2 regions of the Pseudoalteromonas sp. T1lg22 genome follow, and region 1 is predicted to be linked to the other one. Evidence: predicted binding sites of a transcription regulator. Region 1 holds the regulator's gene; the other holds the start of a gene.
The links. Region 1 encodes LexA, which represses DNA repair genes until DNA is damaged. Its sites were predicted from a motif close to TACTGTATNNNNATACAGTA; they were not measured.
Positions count from the first base shown of each region.

Region 2: a site for LexA is predicted at 2,378-2,397, ahead of uvrD (DNA helicase II). Genes of this name have one in related genera too.

Region 1 covers NZ_PQBY01000016.1:354,856-365,399, reverse strand. Annotated here, with positions in the region: gene C2M24_RS11385 (DUF6572 domain-containing protein) at 812-1,138, shown strand; gene C2M24_RS11370 (PaaI family thioesterase) at 2,402-2,932, opposite strand; gene C2M24_RS11365 (DUF924 family protein) at 3,162-3,692, shown strand; gene C2M24_RS11360 (STAS/SEC14 domain-containing protein) at 3,689-4,057, opposite strand; gene lexA (transcriptional repressor LexA) at 4,264-4,881, shown strand; gene coxB (cytochrome c oxidase subunit II) at 5,198-6,331, shown strand; gene ctaD (cytochrome c oxidase subunit I) at 6,328-7,902, shown strand; gene C2M24_RS11340 (cytochrome c oxidase assembly protein) at 7,903-8,445, shown strand; gene C2M24_RS11335 (cytochrome c oxidase subunit 3) at 8,464-9,339, shown strand; gene C2M24_RS11330 (DUF2909 family protein) at 9,239-9,541, opposite strand; gene C2M24_RS11325 (SURF1 family protein) at 9,571-10,302, shown strand; gene C2M24_RS11320 (transmembrane cytochrome oxidase associated protein) at 10,289-10,544, shown strand, end outside.
Region 2 covers NZ_PQBY01000029.1:2,143-12,686, forward strand. Annotated here, with positions in the region: gene C2M24_RS15720 (GNAT family N-acetyltransferase) at 1-204, opposite strand, end outside; gene uvrD (DNA helicase II) at 149-2,314, opposite strand; gene C2M24_RS15730 (GNAT family N-acetyltransferase) at 2,482-2,895, shown strand; gene C2M24_RS15735 (HAD-IA family hydrolase) at 2,903-3,595, opposite strand; gene xerC (tyrosine recombinase XerC) at 3,607-4,539, opposite strand; gene C2M24_RS15745 (DUF484 family protein) at 4,536-5,147, opposite strand; gene dapF (diaminopimelate epimerase) at 5,144-5,974, opposite strand; gene lptM (LPS translocon maturation chaperone LptM) at 6,037-6,222, opposite strand; gene cyaY (iron donor protein CyaY) at 6,369-6,689, shown strand; gene C2M24_RS15765 (alpha/beta hydrolase) at 6,690-7,349, shown strand; gene C2M24_RS15770 (DUF2914 domain-containing protein) at 7,371-8,252, shown strand; gene hemC (hydroxymethylbilane synthase) at 8,271-9,212, shown strand; gene C2M24_RS15780 (uroporphyrinogen-III synthase) at 9,240-10,544, shown strand, end outside.

The DNA of each region.
Region 1 (10,544 bases):
TTGGCAAGGCGTAGCCTTGCAACCTTGCTTGTAAGCTCTCAGCTTCCTACAAACAAACCAAAGGCCGCATCAGCGGCCTTTATCACTCCTGTGATTCCTTCTACAGCTTTTAAAGCTTGGTTGTGTGAACTTATTCACTTCTTCCGTTAAAACTCCCCACAGCTTTGCACAGTGAGTTCTTGTCGCGTTGGCGACGGCAACTTGAGATAAAAATCACCTTAGGTGCAAGTAATTCGTCCCTGAAGCCTGGTTCCTGTCGGCATCCTTGCCTCCACTTCCTCGTGCTGCGACGATTATCAATCGTCGGTCACTCGTCACCCCTTGGAACCCCGAGGCGCCCGTAATTCGCCAATGCTTCCGAACTCAGGTTTTTGCTAAACGCTCCGCTTAGGCTGCGACACGATTTAACGGCACTTCCCTGTGCCGATAAATCTAGCTCGGCATCGTGCCTTGCTGTCTTAGCCACGCGCCGCAACAAAAGCTGATTTCTCCAGCGCGAATTTAAACGGGATTAGGCTGATACACCTGCGTTTCAATTTAGGCTAACGCAAACTGTAAGTTGGATTAGAGCGAAGCGGCCGTTGATAATTTTCGACTAAACCGTTTATAACGCAAATTGCGTGCATATTCAGGAAAACGACCCAAGCGCTCGTTTTTATCCCATACACAATATTCTTATAGTGAATGAATCCTAAAAGTGGCAGCAACTTACATTGTTTGATACAAATAGACCAATCATAAAAGCGAGCAATGTTTCGGTAGAAAAACGCGCGATTAGCTCGCTATAAACATGTTAGCTTTCAAGGATGGTATGTCTATAACTGATAGCCAAACGATTGACTCAGTCATTCGCAGCGATGAACATAATGATGTGGTGTTACTGATTACTGATCATCTTGATTGGTCAGAGCCACAAGAACACTTATTAGCATTGCAACAGAAATTGAATACGTATATTTCTTTTGTGGAATCAGGACAATTGTTCAGTGATTTTCCTGACACCAAAAATAAAGAGGTTTCCATTTTAATTGCCTGCGGATTTGAACCAGTCAATGCAGCACTTAGTTTTTTTAAAAAAGCAGATGTGTTCTTAAACGATAGGCTCAACATCAGGCTAAGGTATGCAATTGAAAGCTAACAAGTCAATTATGGCATGGACGCAAAACGCATGGCTTGTGCTCCTTCGTCGCTAAGTATAGCCATGCATTTATGCGCCCCATATTGAGGCGTTATGTTTTTCGAGGTTCGTATGGCATTTGGAACAGCGCTATATAAATTCAAAGAGTTACTTGAACATCGTAAGTACTTTAGAAAGTGCCAGCGCTGCTTTTACCATTACGATACTAGGAAAGGAGAGTGCTCCCATTGTTCTCATTTAGATGAGGCAGGGCTCAAATCTCTATTTCATGAAAGGGAGAGAAACTTCCAAGGGCGTCGCCAATTGGGCCTAATGTTTGCTTTTGCGGCCGTTGTTGCGGCAATATTCTTAGCAATCTCGTTCGTGGGTTAAAACATAACAAGCGCAAGCAATACGCTACAGCCCTTCGGGCCTTCGCGGGACGCCCAACGCTGTGCACCTTTTGCGCGGTCGCTTTGCTCCCATTATTGCGCAAAAGGCGCACAACATTGGTCGCCCATGTTGCGGGCGTTATATTTAAAATCAGACTACGGAGTAATATTAATGGAAGATATAAAAGTAAAAAGGAGTTTCTCACAATGGTTTTTTGGCGAATACTCATGGACACTTAAGTTTGTTTGGATAGTATCTTTAATGGTGTTTTTTACGATTGGGTACAACACTGAAAAAAGCTTTTGGACTTTACTTGTTGAAGGAGACTTCAACTCAGCATTCCTACTTATTATAATTGGTTATTTATCTGATTTTCGTTACAGAATCGTAAAAGAGTCTAGGAATAATTAAATATAACAAGCGCATTAAGTCAGACGGCTCAATTTGTCCGATTTTTTGCAAAGATAAACGACGCAAAAAAGCGTCCAATTAATTGACCCGCTTCTTATGCGGGCGTTCCCACAGTCCGCTTTTGGCACTTAGCGCCTTCTCGGACACCTCACAACTAACAGGTATCGATCCCCCGTTTTGATTCGCGCTGTAGAAATCGGTTTTTGTTGTGGAGTGTGCTAGAGACAGCGAGATAGGGATATCGAGCTAGGTTTACCGAGGTAGGACACCTCGTTAAACCGTGTCGAAAGCAAAACGAAACGCTTAACAAAAACCCGAGTTCGGAAGCATTAGCGAATCACGGGTTCGGGGGGTTTCCAAAGGGGGAGTCGAATCACTCTCCCTTTGGGTGTCGTCGCCACCGCGACAAGATCTAAAATCGAAGGGCCTTTCGCAAGGCTAAAGCCTCGCCTACAGACAAGACGCTAGAACAATCCCGCATTAAAGCCCAGCGCTTTTACTTCTTTTCTCCACCACAGCCGCTGTCATCCTTGAAATACAACACAAATCGCCGGCGCTGTTGTAGATCTTAATCTCCCATACCGATGAGCGGCCGCCTAGGTGTACGGGTCTGGTTACGGCTTTGAGAGTGCCGGTGCGTGAGGCTTTAAGGTGATTGGCGTTGATCTCCTGGCCGACGCAGTAATATTTATTGATGTCGACGGCGAAGTTGGCGGCGTAGCTGGCGACGGTTTCGGCCAGTACCACGTAGGCGCCGCCGTGGACTATGCCGATGGGGTTGTAGAGCTCGTTGTCGATAGGCATGGTGGCCACCAGGTAATCCGGGCCGATTTCGCTGATTTCAATGCCGAGTTTGGTCATAAGCGTGCCCTTGGCGCCGACGCCGAGGTCGAGTTTGCGACACAGATCAAAATCGATTTCCTGAGCCCAAATACTTGGGGTGTTTTCGCTTACACTCGAGTCTGGCTGCTCAGTGACCGGTAGATCGTTTTCATGATTCTGAATACTCATACAGATTCCTTATACGGCGGCATGGTTAACGGGGGTTATTTGCACTCATTGGCACTGTGCTCCACATAGTGCTGCACTCGCCTGGGCTTCTGCAAGCCTTTTACGACGGTTAGCGAGCGCAAAAAGAGGAACGGGGCGGCGATATCTTCGGCGGCCTGGCTATCACCTGAGGGCCGGATTTGACTAGACTGTCAGTAACGACCTGGGTGTAAATGTTGAAGGAGGGTCTATGGACTTTCAATCCGTGTATGATTTCTGGTTTAACCAATGCAACAGCGAGGACTGGTTTAAAAAGAGTGCGACCTTCGATGCCAGGGTTACCGAGCTGTTTGCCAAGACTCACCGCGCCGCCAGTCGGGGGGAGCTCTATCATTGGCGTAGCAGTGCCCACGGTGCCCTGAGTGAAATTATCGTGCTCGATCAATTCTCCCGTAATATCTATCGCGATACCGCCAGCGCCTTTGCCCAGGATGCTCAGGCCTTGTGCCTGGCTCAGCATGCGGTAGAAAAGGGCTACGACCTGCTGCTCAATGAGCAGGAGCGTGGCTTTTTATACATGCCTTATATGCACAGTGAAAGTGCCGTCATTCATATGCTTGCCGAGCACCTGTTTCGGCCTTTGGAGAGTTATTCCTATGAGCTGACCCATAAGGCGATCATCGACCGCTTTGGTCGCTACCCGCATCGCAACGCTATACTCGGGCGTCGGTCGACACCAGAGGAAATAGCATTTTTAGAAACGCCCAACAGCAGTTTTTAATCGGCCTCACTCACCCAGTTACGTGCTTGCTCCATCTGGTCATATTGAAAGGCTCTGATTTCGGCACTGATAAAATGCGCCGTTAAATGCTCGCCGAGCATGGCCAGGGGAGAGTCGGTAACTACGGCTATCCTGCTGATTCTCTTATGGTGGTCGCGGGCAAAGCGCAGGTGCGCTGACAAGGCCGCAAACGAATCCCAGCCGGGAAAGTGACGGGTGGCTATCATCAGCCCCTTGAGTCCACCATGACGTTCTATATAGGGATCTATAATACGTACGGCGGCTATAAAGTCGGCGGCAGACAACTCGCCATGGGGGGTAAATACGCCAATATCATGTTCATTATCTAGGCTGATACAGAGCATATTGGGTTCCTTCTTTCATTTAAAATGCTTCGATGCGAAATCGGCTACCTATAACTGTAGGCGCTTTTTTAAGTATTTGCGCAGTCGCTGATACAGCTTAGAAATAACTCCTGACTGTGGCAGCAGCAAAATCATTGAATATATTTGCGATTTTCTGACAACTGTATATACTCACAGTTAAATGTACTGTATGGAAAACCAGTTGTATGCGCCCTTTAACTAATCGCCAATCTCAAATTTTAGAGCTGATCAAAGTCTTTATTAAAGATACCGGCATGCCGCCGACGCGCGCCGAAATTGCACAAACATTAGGTTTTCGCAGTGCCAATGCCGCCGAGGAGCACCTTAAGGCGCTGGCCAAAAAAGGGGTGATCAGAATGAAACCCGGTGCCAGCCGCGGTATTCAGCTGGTTGAGGAAGAAGAGCCGGAGCAATTAGGCCTGCCGTTAATCGGTCGGGTTGCCGCCGGTGAGCCCATTTTGGCGCAGGAGCATATCGAGAGCCATTGCCAAATCGACCCCATGTTGTTTAAACCGGCGGCGGATTATCTGCTACGGGTTAACGGCATGAGTATGAAGGATATCGGCATTCTTGATGGCGATCTGCTGGCGGTACACCGTGCGCAAGTGGCCGAAAACGGTCAGGTGGTGGTAGCCCGAGTGGGTGACGACGTAACCGTGAAGCGCCTGGAAAAGGCCGGTCGCAAGGTTTTCCTGCATGCGGAAAACGAAGAATTTGCTCCTATCGAAGTCGATTTAGAACATGAATCCTTTGATATTGAGGGCTTAGCGGTTGGTGTAATTCGAAACGCCGACTGGATGTAGGTTTTATTCGGTATTTTTGCCCCCGATACGCCGTTTATTGGGGGTTTTACGGCGCTTTTCTCCCTTCTTTTCTTACGCGCTAACAGTTTGAATATCCCCCAAATATTTATTTAAAAAAGAAAAACAAAAACGCTTCATTTCTTGCTATTCGTTCAAATCTTGACTAATTGTTATATTACAGGCTTTGCTGGTTGCTTTTTGCGCACTTTGTTTGCAGAAAATTGAATCGGCCAGTCCAAGCATAATAATAACGAAGATTGGCTAGCAGTAATTGCCTCTTCCCTTTTTGCGTTGCGCGTAGTTAAGGAGATGGTACATGAAGCAGCTTTGCTCCCTCATGTTGCTGTGTTTGTTTGCTCCCCATCTGGCCTTGGCCAACAGCAAGTACAACTTGCGCCCCGGGGTGACGGATATCAGCGAGAATGTTTACCAATTGCATATGACGATATTTATCATCTGCTGTGTGATTGGGGTGATCGTATTCTCGGTCATGTTTTGGGCCTTGCTCAGGCACCGTAAATCCAAGGGCGTTACCGCCGCCACCTTCCATGAAAGCACTAAGGTCGAAATTCTTTGGACCGCTATTCCCTTTCTTATCCTTATCGGCATGGCGGTGCCGGCGACCAAGACCCTGATCGCCATGGAAGACACCAGCAAGGCGGACATCACCATTAAGGTGACCGGCTCGCAGTGGAAGTGGCATTACGAATACATGGGCCATGATCTGGGCTTTTATTCGCTGTTGGCCACCCCTCAGGAGCAAATTCAAAATGCCGAGAATAAAGGCGAAAACTACCTGCTGGAAGTGGATAAGCCACTGGTGATCCCAACCGGTAAAAAAGTGCGTTTTCTGATGACCTCTGACGATGTTATTCACTCCTGGTGGGTGCCGGACTTTGCGGTGAAAAAAGACGCCAACCCAGGCTTTATCAACGAGGCCTGGACCAAGGTTAACGAAGCGGGTATCTATCGCGGTCAATGTGCCGAGCTGTGTGGTCAGGACCACGGCTTTATGCCCGTGGTGGTTGAAGCGAAATCCCCTGAGGAGTTTGATATCTGGCTGGCGGCGCAAAAACAAGCGATGTTAGACCAGGCCGATGCCGATGCTGCCTTACTCGACCAAACCTTGTCTCATGACGAGCTCATGAGCACTGGTGAGAAGATCTATATGACCCGCTGCGTAGCCTGTCACCAACCGACTGGTCTCGGCGTTCCCGGAGTATTCCCGGCAATCAAGGGCAGCCCAATCGCGACCGGCGAAATCAAAGACCACATCGATATCGTGGTACACGGTAAACCTGGCACCGCCATGCAGGCGTTTGTTAGCCAGCTCACTATTAAAGAGCTCGCGTCCGTTGTTACTTACCAGCGTAATGCCTTTGGTAATGACACCGGCGATACGGTGCAACCAAGTGCGATCCAGGCCTTTATTGATGGGGAAGAACAATGAGTACAGCAGCTGCAACACACGAACATCACGGGCCTGCGACTGGCATTAAACGCTGGCTCTTTACCACTAACCATAAAGACATAGGCACGCTATACCTGCTGTTTTCGCTGCTGATGTTTTTAACCGGCGGCGCCATGGCCATGGTGATCCGCGCCGAGCTGTTTCAGCCGGGATTACAATTGGTCGACCCGCACTTCTTTAACCAGATGACCACGGTGCATGGCTTGATCATGGTCTTCGGTGCGGTGATGCCGGCCTTTACCGGCCTGGCCAACTGGATGATCCCCATGATGATCGGGGCGCCGGACATGGCCTTGCCGCGCATGAACAACTGGAGCTTCTGGATCCTGCCCTTCGCCTTTGCCATCTTGCTGATGTCGCTATTTATGGATGGGGGCGGCCCGGCCTTCGGTTGGACCTTCTACGCGCCGCTGTCGACCACCTACAGCAACGACAATACCGCGCTGTTTGTGTTTGCCATCCATATTATGGGTATCAGCTCCATTATGGGTGCCATTAACGTCATAGTGACTATCGTCAACCTGAGAGCGCCGGGCATGAAGTGGATGAAGCTGCCGCTGTTCGTATGGACCTGGCTGATCACCGCCTTCCTGCTGATTGCGGTGATGCCTGTGCTGGCGGGGGCAGTGACCATGGTACTGACGGATAAATACTTCGGCACCGACTTCTTTAATGCCGCCGGTGGTGGCGATCCCGTGATGTTCCAGCATATTTTCTGGTTCTTCGGTCACCCCGAGGTGTACATCATGATCTTGCCGGCGTTTGGTATTATCTCCACCATAGTGCCCACCTTCTCGCGCAAAAAACTCTTTGGCTACTCTTCCATGGTGTATGCCACCGCGTCCATCGCCTTGTTGTCCTTTGTGGTCTGGGCGCACCATATGTTTACCACCGGCATGCCGCTGGCCGGTGAGCTCTTCTTCATGTACTCCACCATGCTGATATCCGTGCCCACCGGGGTCAAGGTGTTCAACTGGGTGGCGACCATGTGGCGCGGCTCCATCAGTTTTGAAGCGCCCATGATGTTTGCCATCGCCTTTATCGTGCTCTTTACCCTGGGCGGTTTCTCCGGCCTGATGCTGGCGATTACACCGGTGGATTTCCAATACCATGATACCTACTTTGTGGTGGCGCATTTCCACTATGTGCTGGTTACCGGGGCGGTGTTCTCCATTATGGCCGCGGCCTATTACTGGCTGCCGAAATGGACCGGGCATATGTACAACACTAGGCTGGCGAAGTGGCACTTCTGGATGTCGCTGATCAGCGTCAACGTGCTCTTCTTCCCCATGCACTTTGTTGGCTTGGCGGGCATGCCCCGTCGTATCCCAGACTATGCGCTGCAGTTTGCCGACTTTAACGCCATCATCAGTATCGGTGGCTTTGCCTTCGGTCTATCGCAGCTGCTGTTTGTGGCCGTGGTGTTTAAGTGCATCAAGGCTGGCGAAAAGGCCCCGGCCAAGGTGTGGGACGGAGCCGAAGGTTTAGAGTGGCAGGTGGCTTCACCGGCGCCTTATCACACCTTTGAAACGCCGCCCGAGGTGAAATAAATGAACCATATGCCGCTGTTAAGAAAGCTCTTATTAGGCACCCTGGCGATGTTCGCCTTTGCCTTTGCGCTGGTGCCCTTGTACGACGTGTTCTGCGATGTCACCGGCCTTAACGGCAAGCCCTCTATGGAGCAGGCGCAGCAAAGCGAACGGGTGGATAACAGCCGTGAGGTTACCGTGAGCTTTACCACCCATGCCCAAAGCGGTGCGCCCTTTAAGGTCAGCGCTCAGCAGCAGTCTGTGGTGGTGAAGCCTGGCGAGATGAGCCTGGTGACCTTTGCGGCGGCCAATACCAGCGATCAAGCCCGGGTGATGCAGGCCATTCCGTCTGTCTCTCCTGGGTTAGCGGCAAAATACCTACATAAACTGGCGTGCTTTTGCTTTGACCAGCAAACCTTGCAGGCCAACGAACAACAAGAATATCAATTAAGATTTTATGTCGATCCGGCGTTGCCACCCGAATACGAGGAGCTAACGCTGTCATATACGCTTTTTGATATCAGCGCCAAGCATAGCGAGTCGTTAGTGGCGGCGGCGCGATAACCCAAATGAGGCATGAATATGAGTGAAGAGTATCAAAAGTACTATGTGCCGGCGCAAAGTCCCTGGCCGATAGTCGGCGCGGTGGCGCTGTTCTTTATCGCCGCCGGTGCCGGTCTAACCGTGATGCAAATGGAGCAGGAAAGCAGCCATGGCCATTACCTGTTATTTGCCGGTATTGCCGTGTTGCTGTACATGCTGGTGGGCTGGTTTCGTAATGTCATCAGCGAGTCCCATGGCGGTCTCTACTCGATGCAGATGGATCGCTCCTTTAGACAGGGCATGAGCTGGTTTATTTTCTCCGAGGTGATGTTCTTTGCCGCCTTCTTCGGCGCCTTGTTCTACGCCCGTATGCTGGCGGTGCCCTGGCTCGGTGGTGATGGCAATAATGTGATGACGGGCGAAGTGTTATGGCCGGAATTCACATCTGCATGGCCGCTGGAAAGCACTCCGGATGGCACCAGCACCCAGGCCATGGGCTGGCAGGGGCTGCCGCTTATCAACACCATTATCCTCTTGGTGTCGTCGGTAACCTTGCAGTTTGCTCACACCGCCATAGAAAAAGATAAGCGCACGCCTCTGACCCTCTTCCTGCTGTTGACCATAGTTCTTGGTATCAGTTTCTTGGGCCTGCAAGCCTATGAATATGTGCATGCCTATCAGGATTTAGGACTGAAGCTGGATTCCGGCATTTACGGCAATACCTTCTTCTTGCTTACCGGCTTTCACGGCTTGCACGTAACCCTGGGCACCATAATGCTTATTGTGGTCTGGATCCGGGTGTTAAAGGGCCACTTTAGCAGCGAAAAGCATTTCGCCTTTCAAGCGGCGGCCTGGTACTGGCACTTTGTAGATGTGGTGTGGCTGTGCCTGTTTGTATTTGTGTATGTGTTGTGATCGGTGATTGATTAAAGCGCAGCAGACCAAACTGCTGCGCCAGCAAAATAATAATAAGTACTAGGATGCACAGGGCAACGCGTTTGCCCAAATAGCGCGACATAGGCACCTTGTTATCGGCTTTTATCATCGCCAGTAAGGCGCGGAAAAGGGTGTAAATGACGGTCAGCAAGAGCGCAATAATTATAATTTTAATAAGCAAGATACGGATACTCCGAGGTTGGTGGTTGAGTGTTTACAGCTAAGCTTAGCGCAATTTTATGGATAGGGCTGGTTATCCTCGCGGTAACTGTTTGTACTCGCTTGGGTTTTTGGCAACTTGAACGGGCAGAACAAAAACAGCAAAGACAACAGCTGCTGGATTCCTGGTCGGCTCAGGGCGTTATGCCTTTGACCAAGGCGCTGCGCTATATCGAAAGCGAAGATGCCACAGGTTTGCAGGTTCGCTTTGATGCTCAGTTGCAGAGCGAATACTGGCTGCTGGACAATCAGGTGTATCAGGGCCGGGTCGGCTATGATTTGCTGGTGCTGGCCTTGGCGCCTGGCGCCAGTCACTGGCTGTTGGTCAATCTCGGCTTTGTGCCGGCACCCAGCAAGCGCAATGAACTGCCCACTATCACCTTGCCATCTGGGATCACCCTGACTCAGGCGTTAGTCAAAGAAGGCCCACTGGCGCAGTTTACCCTGAGCGAAACTCAGGCCCCGCAAGGCTGGCCCAAACGTATTCAAGAGATCGCCATCACCCAGATGAGCGAGCAAACCCGCAAACCCATATATCCCTTTATGGTCTATGCCCAAGATGCCATTGATGGCATAGGCGCCATCCCCCATTACCAGCCGGTCACCATGTCCGCAGACAAGCACAAGGCCTACGCCTGGCAGTGGTTTTTAATTGCCCTGGCGGCCTTGGTGATTGCTTTAAGTGCCTATTGGCGAGCAAGGAGAACGCATGCAGCTACCTAAACCCCTTATGTTATTTATCGGCTGCTTTTTGCTGCCCATTGTTGCCGCCGTGGCGGTTTTGTATTCCGGCTGGCTGCCCGGCCATAAGAGTAATCAAGGGCGGCTGATGAGCGAGCAGGTAGAACTGAGCGACTGGCAGCAATACCCGCCATCGCCCTGGACCATAGCTCTGGTTAATACCGAGCCCTGTCAGGGCTGTGCGCAGCAATGGCAGGACCTGCAGTCGCTCTATGTGGCTCTGG
Region 2 (10,544 bases), on a different contig from region 1:
CTGTTCATTATTGCTGAGTACATACCATGGAGCGGCTGTCAGTTTCTGGAGCGCTATTAATTGCTCGTAGCACCATTGTCGTTCGCCACGCAATAACAGTGCTTGGCGCCATCGCTGGCGCTTTAATTGGGTGAGTAAGCTAGTTACTTCAGAGTGCTTGCAAGCGAGCATAGGCGGTGACCAACCATTTACTGCCGACGTCATCAAAGTTTACCTGCACCCGTGACTGGGCCCCGGCACCTTCATAATTCAGTACTGTACCCTCACCAAACTTGGCATGGAGTACGCGTTGGCCTAGATTAAAGCCGCTATCGGCAAATGCCGCTTGTGTCAGCGACGGGCTAAAACGGCCCGACTGTTGCGGCGCGGTGACCTTGGTTCTAACGCGAATTTCTTCGATGCAGTCATCGGGCAGTTCACGTAAAAAACGCGACGGGCTGTGATATTTTTCCTGGCCATAGAGGCGACGGGCTTCCGCATGAGTGATGTAGAGCTTATCCATGGCGCGGGTCATGCCTACATAGCAAAGGCGACGCTCTTCCTCTAAGCGACCGCTTTCCTCCTGGCTTTGTTGCGATGGGAACATGCCCTCTTCAACGCCAGCCATAAACACAAGTGGAAACTCCAGGCCTTTTGCTGAGTGCAATGTCATCATCTGCACCGCATCTTCATGTTCTTCGGCCTGACCCTCTCCTGACTCTAATGAAGTGTAGGCCAGGAAGCCTTGCAGTGGCGATGAAAACTCTTCGTCCACCGGTAATTCGTATTGCTCGCAGGCGTTGATTAATTCTTCCAAGTTTTCTACGCGGGCGCGGCCTTTTTCACCTTTTTCTGCCTGATACATGGCCATAAGGCCGGTATTTTCAATTGCATATTTGGCTTGCTCCGCCAAGGTGAGATCGTCGATACGGGCTTCGATACCATCGACTAACTCCAAGAACCTGGTTACCGCGGTGGCGGCACGGCCAGACAAATGTTGTTGTTCAATGATGGCCTTGGCGGCATACCAAAGCGGCAGTGATTCGGCGCGGGCGCAGTCACGAATATGGCTGAGGGTTTTGTCGCCTATGCCGCGCGTCGGTGTATTGATCACGCGCTCAAAGGCGGCGTCGTCCTGGCGATTACTGACCAGGCGCAAATAACACAGGGCGTCTTTGATTTCCTGGCGTTCGAAGAAGCGCATACCGCCATAAATACGGTACTTCATACCTTCTTGTAGCAGGGCTTCTTCCAACACCCGCGATTGCGCGTTGTTACGATATAAGATGGCGCTGTCGCTGAGGGCATTACCGGCTTGCAGCCAGGTTTTTATTTTGCCAACGATAAAACGGGCTTCATCAAGCTCATTAAAGGCGGCATAGATGGAAATAGGCTCACCCTGGTTACCATCGGTCCACAGGCTCTTACCCATGCGCTCGGAGTTGTTCTCAATCAGCGTATTGGCCGCTTTTAGAATGGTCGCAGTGGAGCGGTAGTTTTGTTCCAGGCGAATAGTTTCGGCGTCAAAGTCATCTAAAAAGCGTTTGATGTTTTCGATACGGGCACCACGCCAACCATAAATACTCTGGTCATCGTCGCCAACTATCATCATGGAATTCGTATCACCAGCGATCAGTGCCAGCCAGCGGTATTGTATGGTATTGGTATCCTGGAACTCGTCCACCAGAATATGGGCAAAGCGCTGCTGGTAGTGACGCAATAGCGTGGGTTGTTGCTGCAGAACCTCATAGCAGCGCAGCAGGATCTCGGCAAAGTCGACTAATCCGGCGCGGTCACAGGCCTCTTGATAGGCGCTGTAGACTCGCTGTAAAAGTTGTTCATTGACGTCAAAGGCTTGGATGTCGCCCGGGCGCAGGCCTTCATCTTTTTTGGCGCTGATATACCAGGCGATATGCTTTGCCGGCCATTTCTTTTCATCTATATTCATGGCCTTAAGCAAACGGCGTATCATGCGCTGCTGGTCATCGCTGTCGAGAATTTGGAAAGACTCAGGCAATTTGGCTTCGCGGTGGTGAGCACGCAAAATACGATGGGCTAATCCGTGGAAGGTGCCAATCCACATGCCACCGGCGGAACCTTGGATGGTTTGTTCGACCCGGGCGCGCATTTCTTTTGCCGCCTTGTTGGTAAAGGTCACCGCAAAAACGCTATAGGGTGAGGCGTTTTCTACCTGCATTAACCAGGCGATACGATGGACCAACACCCGGGTCTTACCTGAGCCTGCACCGGCGAGAACCAGCATATTTTGCAAGGGTGCTGCTACCGCCTCTCGTTGTTTATCGTTCAAGCCATCAAGTAATTCAGATACATCCATCGCCACATCCACCTATTGTTAGTTTGGCAAGTATAACAAGAGTTCTGCTTTGGCTAAATAGAATACTGTTTTTATAAACAGGTATGCGCCCAGCAAGCAATTTACCGCTAACTGCTTGTACTCATATTAGTTAACATAGGCGCCATGGGTACTTTGGAAGTTAGATAATGAGACAGTACGAAATTGTCAGTGACACGAGTGAGCAGCTAAGTGATTGGCTTAAAGATCAGGTGGTTGCATTTAACAAGTCACATTGGCCCGTACAAAGGCAAAATCTCGGTTTTAGAGTCAATAATGAGCAGGGTGAAGTGGTTGCGGGAATTGCGGGTCGGTGCTTCGGCAACTGGCTACTTATCGATTGGCTATGGGTCAACCCCGAGGAAAGAGGGCAAGGCTATGCCAACGAACTGCTTTATAAACTGGAGCGGGCAGCCAAGGACTTGGGGGCGACAAAAGCTGTGCTCGATACTTTGGAGTTCCAAGCTCCCGACTTTTATCGCCGCCATGGCTATAAGGAGGTCTTCGCCTTGACCGATTATCCCCTGGATGGGCGCCGTAGCTATATGGTTAAAGCACTTTAAGTTGTATTTAACCTAACTGTGTCAATGCCATGATGTCGTCAATTTCACAGCAAGGCAGGCCTTTGTAGGCATATTGAATGCCTTGATTATTGAGCCAAATGCTGCGACATCCGGCATTGTTCGCACCTTGCACATCCGTGTCCAGGCTATCACCGATATGAATGATTTCCTGGTTGGCAACGCCAAGACGCTCTGCGGCATGATCGAACAAGTCCCGATGAGGCTTGGACTTGCCATCGGGTCCGGCCATCAGAACCAACTCGAACTGATCCTTGAGGTTGAATTTGGACACATCGACATTGCCGTTGGTAATGGCGATCAGCCGATATTTACGTTTAAGCGACTCCAGCAGGGCTAATATCTCATCGCTGACGGTGATCTTGCTGCGTGCTTCGGCAAAAATCTGATAGGCATTGTCAGCGTGGTATTGTTCTACCCCGATCTTATTCATGGCGTAAGTGAGCGCTTGCTTACGAATTTGCGTAACATCATGAGCCAGAGCCGGATCACGGGCAATTACGGTGCGACGGCAGGTAAGCCAAAAATCATCGCCTTGCTCCAGCCACCCCGGTAGGGTAAGCAAATAATCCTGCTGTGCCTGCAACGCCGCCTTGATGATAGGGTGGTTGTCATACAGGGTGTCGTCCAAGTCAAAACTTAGGACCTTGGCGGGCGTTATGGCTCGATTAAATCGCATCATGGTGTAGGGCTTTACTTCTGTTTTTTAGCTCTGGGGTGGGTATTATCATATACCTTGGCTAGGTGTTGAAAGTCTAAATGGGTATAAACCTGGGTGGCCGATAAACTGCTGTGGCCCAGTAATTCCTGCACCGCGCGCAGATCGCCGCTCGATTGCAAGACATGAGAGGCAAAGGAGTGGCGCAGTTTATGGGGATGAACCTGGGCACTCAGGCCTTGTTTGACGCCCCATTCACGCATGCGCTCGCGTACATGACGCACTGAAATACGGGTTTTCCGTTTTGATAAAAACAGTGCATCGACATCGGCGCCGATAAAGGCACCGCGCACTTTAAGCCAGGCGTTAACTGCGGCAATGGCCTTTGAGCCCACCGGTACCAGTCGTTCTTTATTCCCCTTACCCAGGACGCGGATTTCACCGCTGCGCAAATCGATATCCTTGCAGTTGGTGTTGACCAGTTCGCTGATCCGCAGTCCACATGAGTACATCAGCTCCATCATCGCCTTATCGCGGATGGCGAGTGGATCATCATCGTCGATCTCAAGGAGTTGATGCATCTGCTCAATATCCAGATTACGGGGCAGCGGCTTATCAAACTTGGGGCCCTTTACAAACTGGGCCGGATTATCCAGATGCGGATTATAGGTGCGTAAAAAGCGAAAAAAGGCACGCAGGCAACTGAGTTTGAGGTTAACGGTGCGGGCACCCAAGCCCTTGGCGCGCAACGACATGGCATAGCGGCGGATATCGTCGCCGTTAATGGCCAACCAGCCATCCCGGTCATCATAAAAATAGCGGGCTACCTCGAGGAGTTGCCGCTGATATTGCTCCAGGGTGTGGTTGGAGTATTGTTTTTCATAGCGCAGGTAATTGTGGTAGTCGCTCACGGGTGAGCGCCAGGCATCCGTCATCACGGCAAAGGTGAGCGCCTGCGACTCGCTCATGATAGGGCGGTTAAGCGCTCTTGCAGGGCTTTAACAAACTCGAAGATAAACAAACTGTCCTGAGCTGGCTCAAAGTGCAGTTCGTCTTCGCTGGCAAAGGCCAAAATTGCCAGAGGCGCTTGCAGCTCGCCAATAAGATAGAGGGCGGAACTTTTGCTTTGGCCGGCAAAGATCAGCGCCTGCTCCTGCTCCGATAAACGGCCAAGGTAGTGATTGTTAGTTTGCAGGCGTTTATCCAGCAAGGGCTGCAAGTCTTCGGTGAACTTAATCAGCTTACACTCACTGATATGTAATTGTTCGCAGATCAGGGCTTCCAGCCCAGTAGCCAGTTCGACAAACTCGGCATCCCGCATCAGCTGGCGATGGCAGGCGCTAAACACCTGAAAGACCTTTTCATTTTGTTTCGCCTGAGCCACCAATTGCTGTAACTGCTGTTGCAAAGCCTGGTTTTGTTCGCGCAGCACTTGCTGTTGGCGCAATTGCAAAGAGGCAACACTTTCGTGGGGAGCACCAAAGTTCATCAGTGCAAACACCTCGGGATGCTGTAAAAAGAAGTCCGGATTGAGTTTAAGATACGCGGCGATCTGCTCTTTGCTTAGTTCACTCATAGGGCTATTTGTCCATCAAATACATGCTCGGCGGGGCCCGTCATCTTGACCGCGTGGCCTTCGCCTTGCCAACGGATCTGCAAGCTACCGCCGGGCAGATCAACTTTGACATTATTGCCTAGCTTATTCTGCAGCTGTCCAACTACAGCGGCGGCACAGGCGCCACTGCCACAGGCCAGAGTTTCACCGGCACCGCGCTCCCACACTCGCAGCTTAATATGGTTTTCATCTATCACTTGCATAAAGCCAACATTGACCTTCTTCGGGAAGCGCTCATGCTCTTCTACTAAAGGTCCCAAGGTTTGCACCTCGGCGGTGTCTATATCATCAACCTCGATCACGCAATGGGGGTTGCCCATGGATGCGGCACCGACAAACAGGGTTTGTTCTTGCTGGCGCAGGATATAGGTGAGTTCGCGTTTACTGGCTTTAAGCGGAATTTCTTTGGGCTCGAGCATGGGCTGTCCCATGTTCACCGTGACCTGACCGTCTTTTTCTATATACAAGATCATGTTGCCACCCTTGGTGGATACGGCAATCTTATGCTTGTTGGTGAGGCCCTTCATACGCACAAAGCGGGCAAAGCAGCGAGCGCCGTTACCGCATTGCTCCACTTCGCTGCCATCGGCATTAAAGATACGGTAATGGAAGTCTAAATCCGGCGAATAGGGCGCCTCGACCATTAACAATTGGTCGAAGCCAACGCCAAAGTTACGGTCGGCCAGTCGCTTGATTTGGTCGCGGGAAAGAAAAATGTTCTGGGTCACGTTATCGACGACCATAAAATCATTTCCCAGCCCGTGCATCTTGGAGAAGTTAACTAACATAACGCTCTTACATCATCCCTCTATGCCATCACTATGCCTGCAAAACGCAGCCAACTCTAGGTTTATTGCTGCTGTTGCGGGTCGTTGGTCTGCACTTGCGCCTCGCCCTCTTGCGCTTGCACAGAGGCGGGCTGCTGAATTTCTGGTTGCTCTTGTGGCAGGTATAAGGGTCCACTTTGACCACAGGCGCTTAGTAGCGTTAAGCTGACGGCTACAACAAGGTGAGGCAATCGGTGACTGTTATACATAGTGATTCGATAGATAATTAATATGACTCGTTTTATAATCGCAGAGTAACAGAAAATACCGAAAATGTAGTCGTTGCTGTTGAATTATTTCCCCTTCACAACGTCACCGCCAGGACAGGAGCGCAAGCCAAATGAGTGAAACCACCATGACCGACACCCAGTATCATCAGCTGGCCGATGCATTGATGTTGACCATAGAAGATCAGATCGACGATTTAGATGCGGATTTGGACTATGAGTCGGCGGCGGGGATATTGGAAATCATCTTCCCGGACCGCAGCAAGATAGTGATTAACAAGCAGGCGCCGCTGCATCAGGTATGGGTTGCCACTAAATTTAACGGCCACCACTTTGAATTGCATGGCGAGCAATGGATAGATAATCGTTCCGGCGCCGAGTTTTGGCAGTTTATGTGTGATGCGGCCACCAAGCAGGCGGGTGTTGAAATTCGCTGGGAGCATGATTAAGTGAGTCAATTCGACGGTGCCAGCTATTTTAATAGCCCAACTCATAAAGCGACCGTGATCTGGTTGCACGGTTTAGGAGATTCAGGTGATGGTTTCGCCCCCGTGGCACCTCATTTGGCCCTCCCCGAAGAGCTTGGGGTGAAATTCTTATTTCCTCACGCGCCGGTTCAAGCCGTGACCATTAACGGCGGCATGGAAATGCGTGCCTGGTACGACATTAAATCCCTTGATCTGGATAAACGTGCTGATGCTCAGGGTGTGCAACAATCAGCGCAGCGCATTAGCGACTTAATTGATGAGCAACTCGCCGCCGGGATACCGGCAGACAAGATTATTCTTGCCGGCTTTTCGCAAGGTGGCGTGATTGCCTTGCATTTGGCGCCGCGCTATCAGCATAAGCTGGCCGGAGTCATGGCGCTATCGACCTATATGTCGCAGCCGGAGTTACTGGCCGAGCAGGCGATACATAAAGACCTTAGTATTTTTATGGCCCATGGCGAGTTTGACAACGTGGTGCCATTAGCGGCTGGCAAACAGGCCTTTGATTGTTTGCAGGAGCAAGGGATGGCGGTGTCCTGGAAAACTTATGCCATGGCGCACCAGGTCTGTGAACAAGAGCTTGAGGCCATTCGACAATGGCTGATAGAGCGACTAAGTTAAAAGAGATCTAGGAACCAGCGCATGGGACAAAAAATCGTGATAACGGCGAACATGAATAATAATACACCGCGCATTGCCCGCAAGGATGTGGTCTATCAGTGGCATTGGCATCGCATCGGCACAGTCGCTGGAGTCGGCGCCTTTGCTATAGGCGCACTTTGGTATGCTGCTTTTACCCCGGCCAATGCCGAACAAAGCAGGGTCTCTGAGGTCGAATCAGCTACAAGCCAATTAGTCGCTGAGCCAGTCGTTAGCAGCGAGAGTTCGGCTTATAAACAGCCTCTGGTTGCAGAGTCAGAGTCTGAGTCGTTAGTTGAAGCCCAGGCGCAAAATGATGCCGAGCCGATTGAGCAGGTGGCCGCCGAGGTCAACCAGGTTCAAGAGGTGAATGCTGAGCCAGTCGAGCCTGTTACAGCCGAACCTATTCAGGCCGAGTCCGTTCGGACCGAACCTATTCAGTCCGAGTCCGTTCGTACCGAACCAGCCGAGGTTGAACCCAGTGTAGTTGCAGCCGATTTTAATGATGAAGCCAAGGTTGCCAACCTGGCCCAGGGCAGCAAAATCGATACCGACAAAGTGAGCCGAGCTGTATTAACCACACAAGTGCAAGATCGTGAGCCGGTCAGTGCGCTGGGTCGTGAGATTAATATGGGTGACTTTGATACCAGCCTGGTATTTTTCACTGAACTGCACGGCCTGCAAGGGCAAAAAGTCAGCCATATTTGGTATTTTGAAGAGCAACAGATGGCGCGGGTTGAACTCGGCGTACACACGGCTCGTTATCGCACCTTTTCATCTAAACATATTATGCCCAGCCAAGTTGGTTTGTGGCGTGTAGAATTACGAGATAACAATAATAAGTTATTGGCAACAAGAGAGTTTCGCTTAATTGCCAAGCCTTAACTTTGAATTAGGAATTACATGACAACTGCAACTCAGCGAGTGCGAATTGCCACTCGTAAAAGTGCCCTAGCTTTGTGGCAAGCCGAATTTGTAAAGGCTGAATTAGAGCGCCATCATGCAAATATTGAAGTCGAACTGGTGACCATGACCACCAAGGGCGACATTATCCTCGATACCCCTTTGGCAAAAGTTGGCGGTAAGGGCTTGTTCGTAAAAGAATTAGAGCAAGCCATGCTGGAAGACCGCGCCGATATAGCTGTGCACTCCATGAAGGATGTGCCGGTGGACTTTCCAGCTGGGCTGGAGCTGCACACCATTTGCGAGCGCGAAGATCCGCGTGATGCCTTTGTTTCTAACCTTTATGCCGATATCGACAGCCTGCCCGAGGGTGCCGTTGTTGGTACTTCAAGCTTGCGCCGTCAGTGCCAGCTTAAAGAGCGTCGTCCCGATCTCGATATTCGCGATCTGCGCGGTAACGTGAATACCCGCTTGGCGAAACTGGACGAAGGCCAGTACGATGCCATTATCCTCGCCGCCGCCGGCCTGATCCGTTTAGAAATGAGCGACCGTATCCGCAGTTACATCAGTGCCGAAGAATCTTTGCCAGCCAATGGTCAGGGTGCCGTGGGTATTGAGTGTCGCAGCGATGATGAGCAAATTAAAGCCCTGCTGGCACCGCTTGAGCATACGCCAACTCGTATTCGCGTTGATGCTGAGCGCGCTATGAACCGCCGCTTGCAAGGTGGTTGTCAGGTGCCAATCGGAGCCTATGCCGTGATTGAAGATGATCAGGTGTATCTGCGTGGTCTGGTGGGTTCGCTTGATGGCAAACGTATTTTACGGGCCGAGGCCAAGGGCTCTATTGGTGAAGCGCAGCAACTAGGTGTAAGCCTGGCGGAAGAACTTCTGGCTCAAGGGGCCGATGTGATTCTGGCCGAGGTATATGGCGAAATAAAATAAAACTGGACGATAACGAAGGCGCAGGCAATGGCACATATTGTTGTAACTCGGCCCCAGGGTAAGGGGCAAGAACTGGCTGATTTACTTGTTGTACAAGGGCATAAGGTGACTCAATGCCCAGTGTTGAATATTGATTATCTGGCCAGTGATGAACAAGAGTTGGCGACCCTGGATGAAGCCGATATTGCTGTTTTCGTTTCTCAGGATGCGGTTATAGGCTTGCATCAACAACGGCCCAGTTTGCCCGCCAGTGTGCAATGTGTAGCCGTGGGTGAAGCCACCGCAGAGGCTTTAGATAGTTATTTTAAATGCCGTGCCCTGGTGCCGGAGCGTCATGATTCAGAAGGCATGATTGCACTGCCCGAGCTGCAGCAGGTCGAAGGGAAAAATGTGGTCTTGGTTAAGGGCCGAGGCGGACGTACCTTGCTCGCCAAAACCCTGAAACAACGTGGCGCCTTTATCAATCCGCTGGTGGTGTATCAGCGCACTGCGGCGCAGCCGAGCAGTGATGCCTGGTTGCAGCAATGGCAGCAGGATCAGGTTGATGCCTTGGTCATAACCAGTAACAGCAGCGTCGATGCCATCTTTGCCAGCCAAGATCCGCAATTATTACAGTGGCTTAAATCGCGACATTTCTATATTGTTAGTGCTAGAACTGGGGCGCATTTAGAACAGCAAGGTGTGGCCACGGACCATATTAGTATTGCCGCAGGCGTGACTAACCAGGCCATCGCCGCGTGTATCGACAGTGAGCAGGAAATCAATATGAGCGAGCAGCCCGAAAAGCCAGAGCCGGAATCAGCGCCTTCTAATACGTCGGCGGCCACAGCAAAAGCGCCTGCGCCAAAAGTGCAATCGGGCAGGGCGCCCGCCAAACAAGGCGTAAGCAAGGTTGGTTTATTGGCTTTGTTGATTGCTCTGGGCGGCGGAGCTGGTACAGGCTATTTATATTGGCATCAGTATCAGCAGCAACGCAGTGCGACCGAGCAGGAAAATGCGGCGCTGGTGCAAATGCAACAGCAGGTGCAGCAGCTGCAAGGTGCCAATCAGGCGCTGGCTGAGCAAATTAAGGCCTTGCGTAGTACGCAACAAACTCAGCAGCAGCAAACTCAGCAATGGCAACAGGATTTTAATGACGACATCAGTCGCCAGCTAAGTGCCAATCAACGCACCATGATCACTCATGTTGAGCAAAGTATTGCTGCGGCAAAAGATAATACCCAGCCGCCATTGGATATGAACGAATTACGTCGTTTGGTGGCTCTGGCGGATTTTAAAATTTGGTCTGAAAGCAACTATGCCGGTGCCGCTACCGTGCTTGAGCGTGCCGAT